3 regions of the Comamonas sp. 23 genome follow, and region 2 is predicted to be linked to each of the others. Evidence: predicted binding sites of a transcription regulator. Region 2 holds the regulator's gene; each other region holds the start of a gene.
The links. The regulator FNR, encoded in region 2, switches genes on or off when oxygen is low (the NO sensors DNR and NnrR bind a similar motif). The targets are predictions, from matches to a motif close to TTGATNNNNATCAA.
Positions count from the first base shown of each region.

Region 1: a site for FNR is predicted at 1,371-1,384, ahead of ACPEE1_RS01575 (DUF3079 domain-containing protein). Genes of this name have one in related genera too.
Region 3: a site for FNR is predicted at 1,933-1,946, ahead of ACPEE1_RS15905 (OmpW/AlkL family protein). Genes of this name have one in related genera too.

Region 1 covers NZ_CP187127.1:395,600-398,872, forward strand. Annotated here, with positions in the region: gene ACPEE1_RS01575 (DUF3079 domain-containing protein) at 1,098-1,304, opposite strand; gene ACPEE1_RS01580 (hemerythrin domain-containing protein) at 1,438-1,995, shown strand; gene ACPEE1_RS01585 (type IV pili methyl-accepting chemotaxis transducer N-terminal domain-containing protein) at 1,992-3,273, shown strand, end outside.
Region 2 covers NZ_CP187127.1:1,706,683-1,709,955, reverse strand. Annotated here, with positions in the region: gene hemN (oxygen-independent coproporphyrinogen III oxidase) at 1-1,347, opposite strand, end outside; gene fnr (fumarate/nitrate reduction transcriptional regulator Fnr) at 1,499-2,221, shown strand; gene ACPEE1_RS07650 (universal stress protein) at 2,371-2,814, shown strand; gene ACPEE1_RS07645 (malonate--CoA ligase) at 2,925-3,273, opposite strand, start outside.
Region 3 covers NZ_CP187127.1:3,499,740-3,503,012, forward strand. Annotated here, with positions in the region: gene ACPEE1_RS15900 (O-acetylhomoserine aminocarboxypropyltransferase/cysteine synthase family protein) at 1-1,061, shown strand, start outside; gene ACPEE1_RS15905 (OmpW/AlkL family protein) at 1,160-1,771, opposite strand; gene ACPEE1_RS15910 (DUF808 domain-containing protein) at 2,060-3,055, opposite strand.

The DNA.
Region 1 (3,273 bases), 1.3 Mb from region 2:
GCCATTGCTGCGCTCGGCATCGGGGGCATCCCCCCTTCTGTATGTGCCTGTGGTAGGGCGTTTGCGGGCTGGCATGCGCGCCCCAGCGCGCATGCTTCGTGAACTGACTCGCCGTGGCTGTTTGAACGGAGCGCCTTGGCGCGTAGTGAGTTCCACGGCGCAGACCGCAAACGTCACGCCACAGGTTGCCCCGCAGCGCAGCGAAGGGGTCGCAGACGGTAGGGGCGTGTTTCTTTGCTTACTTTCTTGCACGAGCAAGAAAGTGAGTCGCCTGCCGGGCGAAAACCGGCCTCCGGCCTGAAGGCCAAAGCAGGAGCCTGCATGGCTAAGAGCGATGGAAGGCCGACCATCGCACGGTATTGCCGAGTTAATGGAGAAGCGTTGGCCACAGCGGCTGGTTTCTACTTCTTCTGTTGTTGAAGGACAGAAGCCGGATTTCGTCCGGCAGCCGACTCACTTTTCTTGCTCGCACAAGAAAAGTAAGCAAAAGAAGTGCGCCCCTGCTGTCCGTGTCCCCTTCGCTGCGCTGCGGGGCAACCTGCGATGCTCGGCCCAGGGGCGTGCCGCATAACTCACTACGCGCCAGGGCGCTCCGTTCAAACAGATGCGGCAAGCATGACGACGAAGGCGTGTGTCCTTCGGCACACGCCCGCCCCTGGGCCTGTGCTTCTCGGCACGGACAGAAGGGGAAAGAGGGGGCCCAGCAGCCCAAGCTGGCATCGCTGCGCTCGGCATGGGAGGTGACGGCATCCCCCTTCTGTATGCGCCTGTGGTGGGGCGTTTGCGGGCTGGCATGCGCGCCCCAGCGCGCATGCTTCGTGAACTGACTCGCCGTGGCTGTTTGAACGGAGCGCTTTAGCGCGTAGTGAGTTCCACGGCGCAGTCCGCAAACGTCACACCACAGGTTGCCCCGCAGCGCAGCGAAGGGGTCGCAGACGGTAGGGGCGTGTTTCTTTGCTTACTTTCTTGCACGAGCAAGAAAGTAAGTCGCCTGCCGGGCGAAAACCGGCCTCAGGCCTGAAGGCCACAGCAGGAGCCTGCAGGGCCAAGAGCGATGGAATGCCGACCGTCACACGATCCGCACGCCGCCCGAAACATCAGGACTGCCCTGGCAGACCGGCATCCTCAGCAGGCTGAGAAGCCAAAGGATCCCAGTCCGCCCAATCGGGCCCAAACAACTCCACCGGATGCGCCGACCGCTCCGACCCATTGCCACAAGCCATGGACGACGCAGCGCAATAACGGTCACACCCCCAGCAAGTCCGCTCCGGATGCGCAGGATGGATAGGAAAACGTTTGGCCATAAAGAGCTAACAGGGCAAAGATATAGCAGTACCGCACCACTGTGCGCCTGCGTCAGTCAGCAAAATTTGACCTGGATCATGCTTGGCGTACACCGCAACGCACGGTCAGCGATGGGCAGCGAAAATGGAGGCTGTGAAACAGCTCCTGAACACCCCACCCACAGCAGGCTTTGACGAGCCGTTCGGCATGCTGCAGGCCTGCCACGGCCGGGTGGCGCGCAGCCTGGATCTGTTGGGCCGCCTGGGTGCCTACCTGGCCGAGCAGGGCGGCGGCGATGCGCAGGGCCAGGCGCGCGATGCGGCGGCCGATGTGCAGCGCTACTTTGACCTGGCGGCGCCCTTGCACCACCAGGATGAAGAGCAGCATGTGCTGCCCGTACTGCGGGCGGCGGGGCAGGGCGCGCTGGCAGACCAGCTGCAGGCCGAGCACCGGCAGATGGAGGCGCTGTGGCCGGCGATACGGGCGGATCTGCAGGCGGTGCAAGCAGGCCATGCACCGATGGTCGGGGCGCTGGTGGCGGCCCGGCGCCGCTGGGCCGATTTTGCCGAGGTCTATACGCGCCATATCGCGGCAGAGGAGACGCAGGCCTACCCCAGCGCGCAAGCGCAATTGGAGCCAGCCGTGCAAGCCGCCATGGGGCGCGAGATGGCGCAGCGGCGCGGGGTGCGTTACCCGGAGGCGGGGCCATGAAAGGGGAACTGCAGCCAGCACGCCAGCGGCCGCTGGCCGTCAAGATCGGCGCCATTGGTTGCGCGCTGCTGCTGATGGCGCTGGTCGCGATTGGCCTGACCTTGCGGCTGACCTGGTCGCTCGAAGGCGGCGCTGCGGCCGTGAACGAAGCGGGGCGCATGCGCATGCAGACCTGGCAGCTGGCGCAGGCCTTGCCGGAGGCGAGCCCGCAGCGCCTGGCCTTGCTGATCGGCCAGCTCGACACCAGCCTGGCCTTGCTGGAAAAGGGTGATGCCGCCCGGCCGCTGTCGGTGCCGCGCGATAAGGCCTCGCGTGCCGCCCTGCAAGCTGTGCAGCAACGCTGGCAGCGGCTGCGCGCAGCCTGGCAGCAGCCGGTGACTGGCAGCCATGTGGTGCAGGCCGAGGTCACGGCCCAGCAGGCGCAGAGCTTTGTCGGCGAGGTGGACCACCTGGTCGGCCGCATCGAGCAGCAACTGGCGCGCTGGACGACCTGGCTCAACACCGCCCAGTTCGTGATGATGGCGCTGGCCATTGCTGCCGCGCTGGCGCTGCTGTATGCGGCCCAGCTGCTGGTGTTTGGGCCGCTGGCGCGGCTGCAGACGGCCCTGGCCCAGGTCGAGGCGGGCGATTTGTCGGTGCGGGTGCACGCCGATGGCGGCGATGAGTTTGGTGCGCTGGCGCGGGGCTTCAACCGCATGGCGGTGCGCCTGCAGGACCTGTATGCCAGCCTGGAGCGCCGCGTGCAGCAAAAGACCGAACACCTGCAGGCCGAACGCGCCCGCCTGGCGGTGCTGTACGACGCTGCCGCGCTGGTGGCGCGCGCCGATGCGCTGCCGGTGCTGGCCCAGGGCTTTGCGGCCCAGATGCGCAAGACGGCGCAGGCCGATGCGGTGGCGCTGCGCTGGTCGGACGAGCACAACCGCCGCTATGTGCTGCTCGCGTCCGAAGGGCTGCCCGAGGAGATGGTCGATGCCGAGCACTGCCTGCCCACCGGTGACTGCGTTTGCGGCCAGCCCCAGGCCCAGGCGCAGACCCAGCTGGTGGCGCTGCAGGATTGGCGCCGTGGCGTGCCGGCAGCGGCCGGCCGGGTCGATGCCGGGCAATGCCGGCGGGCGGGCTTTGTCAGCGTGCTGAGCGTGCCGGTGCGGCTGCATGAGCGCATGGTGGGCGAGGTGGACCTGTTCTTTCGCCAAGCCACCATGTTGGCGCCCGATGACCGTGCGCTGCTCGATGCGCTGGCCAGCCACCTGGCCGGCGGCATGGAGGGCCTGCGCGCCG
Region 2 (3,273 bases):
GGCCTGCAGGTTCTTGTCAAACACCATGGCGACGCCACGCACAAAGTACCAGCCCAGCTCGGTCACATTGATCGATTCGTCGCTCAGCTGCACCAGGCCCTGCTCCTGCAGCTCACGCAGCTGGGCCAGCTCGGCGGCAAAGTACTGCGCAAAATCAATCAGCCAGGCCTGCTCCAGCGATTCAATGGCCAGGCACCCCTGGCACATCAGGCCCATGATCACCGTGCGGCGCAGCAGGTCGTCGCGCGTCAGTGCCAGCCCACGCACCACGGGAATCTGGCCCTGGTCGATCAGGTCGTAGTACTCCTCCAGGGTCTTGGCATTTTGGCTGTAGGTGGCGCCAATGCGTCCGATGGCTGACACGCCCAGCGCCATAAGATCGCAATCGGGCTGGGTGCTGTAGCCCTGAAAGTTGCGGTGCAGGCGGCCCTGGCGCTTGGCCACCGCCAAGGCATCGTCGGGCAAGGCGAAATGGTCCATGCCCACATACACATAACCGGCGGCTTCCAGCGCCGCCAGGGCCTGGGCCAGCATCGCCAGCTTGTCGGCGGGGCTGGGCAGGTCCTGGGCCTGGATGCGGCGCTGGGGCTTGAAGCGCTCGGGCAGGTGCGCATAGGCATACAGCGCAATGCGGTCGGGCCGCAGCGCGTTGACCTGCTCCATGGTGCGCACAAAGCTGGCCGGGCTTTGTTGGGGCAGACCATAGATCAAATCGATATTGATGGATTCAAAGCCGATAGCGCGCGCCTGCTCGACCAAGGCAAACACCTGGTCAGCGGGCTGCTCGCGGTGCACCGCCTTTTGCACCAGCGGGTCAAAGTCCTGCACGCCAAAGCTCAGCCGGTTGAAGCCGAGCCGGTACAGGTGCTGCAGGCGCTCGCCGCTCACAGTGCGCGGGTCGACCTCGATCGCGTACTCGCCACCGGGCTGCAGATGAAAACGCTCTTTGACCATATCCATCAGGCGGCTGAGGCCGGCATCGGTCAGGAAGGTGGGCGAGCCCCCACCCAGGTGCAGTTGGCTGATGGTCGGGCGGGCGCTGACATGGGCCAGTTGCAGGTCCAGCTCGCGCTCGAGGTAATCCAGGTATTCGTCGGCCCGCTCGGCGTGCTTGGTGATGATCTTGTTGCAGGCGCAGTAGTAGCACAGCGAGGCGCAGAACGGCACATGCACATACAAGGACAGCGGCGACAGCCGGCCCGCCAGACCGGTGCCGCGTTGCGCCAGCGCCAGCTTGTACTCATTCGCAGCAAAGGCTTCAACAAATCGGTCTGCGGTAGGATACGAGGTGTAACGGGGGCCGGGAACATCAAAACGGCACAGCAGTTCGGGGGTCAGGGAAATCATGGTTCTTCTTCCTAGCGGACGCCCCAATGTGCCCCAAGGCCTGCCACGCGTCCTTGATGTACATCAAGAAGCCTCTGGGCGCCAGCACGCACAATAGGCCCATCCAAGGAACGTCGTTCCTATCTGAATAGTTGTTCACGGGTATTGATACATGACATCCAACTCCATCAAAGTAGCGTGCTCCAGCTGCAATTTGCGCGAGCTGTGCATGCCCGTGGGACTGTCGGCCGAACAGATGGAGCGCATCGACGAGATCGTCGCCACCCGGCGCAAGATCAAGCGCGGCAGCGCGCTGTTCCGCAACGGTGAGACCTTCACCTCCTTGTATGCGATACGCACCGGTTTCTTCAAGACCAGCATCGCCACCGAAGACGGGCGCGACCAGGTCACCGGCTTCCAGATGGCGGGTGAGATCATCGGCCTGGACGGCATCGTCAACGACCGCCATTCCTGCGACGCGATTGCGCTCGAAGATGCCGAGGTCTGCGTGATGCCCTACTCCTCGCTCGAAGACCTGTCGCGCGAGGTGACCGCCTTGCAGCACCATGTGCACAAGGTCATGAGCCGAGAGATCGTGCGCGAGCATGGCGTCATGCTGCTGCTGGGCAGCATGCGCGCCGAAGAGCGCCTGGCCGCCTTCTTGCTGAACCTGGTGCAGCGCTTGCATGCCCGGGGCTTTTCGCAGCATGAGCTGATCCTGCGCATGACGCGCGAGGAAATCGGCAGCTACCTGGGCCTCAAGCTCGAGACCGTCAGCCGCACCTTCTCCAAGTTTGCCGAGGAGAACATCATCGAGGTCAAGCAGCGCCATGTGCGCATTCTGGACACCGACAAGCTCCAGGGCCTGATCAACACCCAGGCCTGCTCGGCTTAAGACCCTGTTCCAAGTCGCTCCGCCAGCGGATACAAACGCGGTCTGATCCGACATCCGCTCAAGCCGCAAGCGGCGATGCTCTGAGTTGCATCCACGGCAAGGCTGCCACCCACAGCCCTGCCCCATGTCTGACCTGAAAGGAGCCTGCCATGTACCAACATATCCTGCTTGCCACCGATGGCTCTGAGCTGTCCGAGAAGGCCGTGCGCCACGCACTGGCGCTTGCCAAGCTGAGCCATGCCACGGTGACTGCCGTCAACATCTCGCCCAACTACCCGCGCAGCTACTTCGAAGGCAGCACCATGCAAAACCCCGATGACATTGCGCGCATCGAGGATGGCTGGGAACGCGCAGCGCAAGGCATTGTCGATAAGGTGGTGGCCGAAGGCGCCGCGACCGGCGTGCCCATCAAGACCCTGGTGATCAAGTCCGACATGATTGCCGAGGCGCTGCTGGAGACGGCGAAGAAGGAAAACTGCGACCTGATCGTCATGGCATCGCACGGCTACCGGGGCTTGAAGCGCCTGCTGCTGGGCAGCGAAACACAGCATGTACTGACCCATGCCACGATACCGGTGCTGGTACTGCGCTGATCGCCGTATAACCGCATCATCCCCATAGCAAACCCTCGCCTGCGGCAGCTTCTGAGCGGCCACAGCGCGAGGGTTTTGTCATGGCGGCGCATGCCGCCTCCATAGGCGCATCAGCCCTTGAACAGGTCCTGGTACTGGTCGCGCAGCAGGTTCTTTTGCACCTTGCCCATGGTGTTGCGTGGCAGCTCGCCCACGACAAAGCAGCGCTTGGGAATCTTGAAATTGGCCAGCTGCTTTTTCAAGGTCGCAATGATGCCGTCGGCATCGAGCGGTTGGCCCGCCTTGGCAATGACCACCGCCACACCCACTTCGCCAAAATCGGGGTGCGGCACGCCGACCAGCGCGCTTTCCGCGACGCCCGGCAGTTCGTTGATGAAGCCCTCGATCTCGGCCGGGTAGACGTTGTAGCCGCCGGAGATGATCAGGTCCTTGCTGCGGCCGACGATGGTCACATAGCCG
Region 3 (3,273 bases), 1.8 Mb from region 2:
CCGCGCTGGCGCTGGCCTCGGGCATGGCAGCGATCACCGCAGCTATCCAAACGCTGGCCGAAGCGGGCGACAACATCGTCTCGGCCAGCACCTTGTATGGCGGCACCTACAACCTGTTTGCCCATACCTTTCCGCAGCAGGGCATTGAGGTGCGCTTTGCCGATCCACGCGACCCGGCCAGCTTTGGCGCCTTGATCGACAACAAGACCAAGGCCGTGTTCATCGAGTCCATCGGCAACCCCTTGGGCAATGTGACCGATATCCGCGCGCTCGCCGATGTGGCCCACCGCCATGGTGTGCCGCTGATCGTGGACAACACCGTGCCCTCGCCCTATCTGCTGCGCCCCATCGAGCATGGCGCCGACATCGTCGTCCATTCGCTCACCAAGTACCTGGGCGGCCATGGCACCAGCGTGGGCGGCGCCATCGTCGATAGCGGCAAGTTCCCCTGGGCCGAGCACAAGGCGCGCTTCAAGCGCCTCAATGAACCCGATGTGAGCTACCACGGCGTGGTCTACACCGAAGCGCTGGGCCCTGCGGCCTACATCGGCCGCGCGCGCGTCGTGCCGCTGCGCAATATGGGCGCAGCCATTTCGCCGCAGAACGCCTTCCAGATCCTGCAAGGCATCGAGACCCTGGCGCTGCGCATGGACCGCATCTGCGAGAACACGCAAAAGATTGCCGAGACGCTGCAAAAGCACCCCAAGGTGGCCTGGGTGCGCTATGCGGGCCTACCGGACCACCCGGACCATGCCACCTTGCAAAAGCAGTCGGGCGGCCGCGCCTCGGGCATTCTGTCCTTCAGCCTCAATGCCGCAGACGGCGAAGGGCGCGCCGCCGGTGCCCGCTTTCTGGATGCGCTGCAGCTGTTCACCCGCCTGGTCAATATTGGCGATGCCAAATCGCTGGCGACGCACCCGGCTTCGACCACGCACCGCCAGTTGGACAGCGCAGAGCTGGAGAAAGCCGGCGTGAGCGAAGGCATGGTGCGCCTGTCGGTCGGCATCGAGCATGTCGATGACCTGCTGGCCGATCTGGAGCAGGCGCTGGCCAAGGTCTGAGGGGCCGTCGCACGCAAAAAAAGAGCCGCTTTCAACAAGCGGCTCAAACACAGTGCTCTGTGGCTCCTGGATCACCAGGAGCGGGCATGAGGACCTGTTTAGAAGCGGTAGCCCACACCTACACCCAGCAACCAAGGATCCACCTTAAAAGTGCCCACCTTGGTGCCGGCCGAGCGCACATCGGTCTTGATGTAGACCTTCTTCACGTCGACGTTGATCGACCAGTGCTTGTCCAGCATGTAGTCAAAGCCGATCTGCAGCGCCGGGCCAAAGCTGTTCTTCTTGATCGATGGATCGAGCGCGGCCTCAACAGCCGGTGCAAAGTTCACGTTCGAGAAGCGCGTGTAGTTCACACCAGCGCCTAGGTAGGGCTTGAAGGCGCCCATATTGGTGAAGTGGTACTGCGCGAGCAGGCTGGGCGGCAGGTGCTTGAGCGTGCCGATCTTGGCGCCGTCCGAGCGCAGGTCATGCTTTTGCGGGTAGGTCAGCACCAGCTCTGCCGCGATATTGGGCGTGAAGAAGTAGCTCACATCCACTTCGGGAATCGTCTTGTCATTGATCGACAGGCCCAGGCCGGTGGAGTCCTTGTTGGCGCTGTCCAGATGCACGGCGCGCACACGCACTTGCCAGGGGCTTTGCGCCTCTTGCGCCATCGCCGCGCCCGACGCCATTGCATATACAGCTGCCGCTGCCAACATCATTTTTTTCATCGTCATTGCCCTCGCTGCGATCTTGCTCGCATGGATTGAAAAGTAGCTGAACCCAGGCCGCATCTGCATGTCCCCACCCGCGCCAAGCGCCGTATCTGAAGGCGGCAGAGCTGTTTCTGCTGTCCATGTCTGCATCTTCTGCTTAAGCGGGCTGCGCGGCCCTGACCCAGATCAACGAGACAAAACAAGCGATGAAAAAAGGCGGCCCGCTGTTGCGATGCCGCCTTCTGCCTCTTGCTGCGCCGCGCCCGAGGGACGCGGCCAGCAGCCATGCGCTGCTGCTTGCGATCAGTGCCCGCGCAGCTTGTGCCAGGCCTCCACCGCCAGCACCACCAGGCCACCAATGGCTGCGCCAACAGCCACATGCACCAGCGTTGGGGCCAGCAGTGCCACCACGCCACCCATCGGGGCTACGGTGCTCTCCAACCAATGCTCGATCGGGCCCATGCCATGCACCAGCAGGCTGCCACCCACCATGAACATCGCAGCCGTTCCGACAATCGACAGGCCACGCATCAGCCAGGGCGTAAACGCAATCAGGCCCCGGCCCAGGGCCTGGGCTGCGGCACTGGTCTTGCGCATCAGCCACATGCCCACATCGTCCATGCGCACAATGCCGGCGACCAGACCATAGACAAACACGGTGATCGCCAGCGCCACAGCGACCAACACCGCAAACTGCTCGGCAATCGGCTTGCTGGCAACAGTGCCCAGCGCAATCGCCATGATCTCGGCCGACAAGATGAAGTCGGTGCGCACCGCGCCGGCCACCTTGGCCTTTTCATAGGCCACCGGGTCCATGTTCTTCTCGTTGGCCGCTTTGACCGATGAAGGGGCTACGCCCATTTGAGCGGCCTGCGCCGACTCCTTGACGGCATCGTGGGTGTGCTGGGGCTTGTGGAACAGGCTCAGCACCTTCTCCACCCCTTCAAAACACAGAAAAGCGCCACCAATCATCAGCAGCGGTGTGATCAGCCAGGGCGCAAAGGCGCTGATCAACAGCGCGGCCGGCACCAGGATGGCCTTGTTCTTCAGCGAGCCCTTGGCCACGGCCCAGACCACCGGCAACTCCCGGTTGGCCTTGACCCCAGTCACCTGCTCGGCGTTCAGCGCCAGGTCGTCGCCCAGCACCCCCGCGGTCTTCTGCACCGCCACCTTGGTCTGCGTGGCCACATCGTCCAGGATGGCCGTGCTCTTGCCCGCAGCCGTCTTGGTCATCAGCGCCACATCGTCAAGCAAGGTCGCAATATCATCGAGCAACATCAACAAACCAGCACCAGCCATTACGCACTCCCAATCCAAATTCGGTGGCAAATCATAGCGATTTCGCGGTGCAATGCCGTGTCAGACCCTATAAAACGGTGATTTCTACGTTTTGTTGGAGCTTGTTCACAAAACTTTATGCAGGCCTTGTCAACAACTTCAGCGCGCGGCCCGTTGTACACCCATCTACACCAGAAAGGTGAAAGGACTGAAATGACTGAAGTGTTTGCTATTTGGCC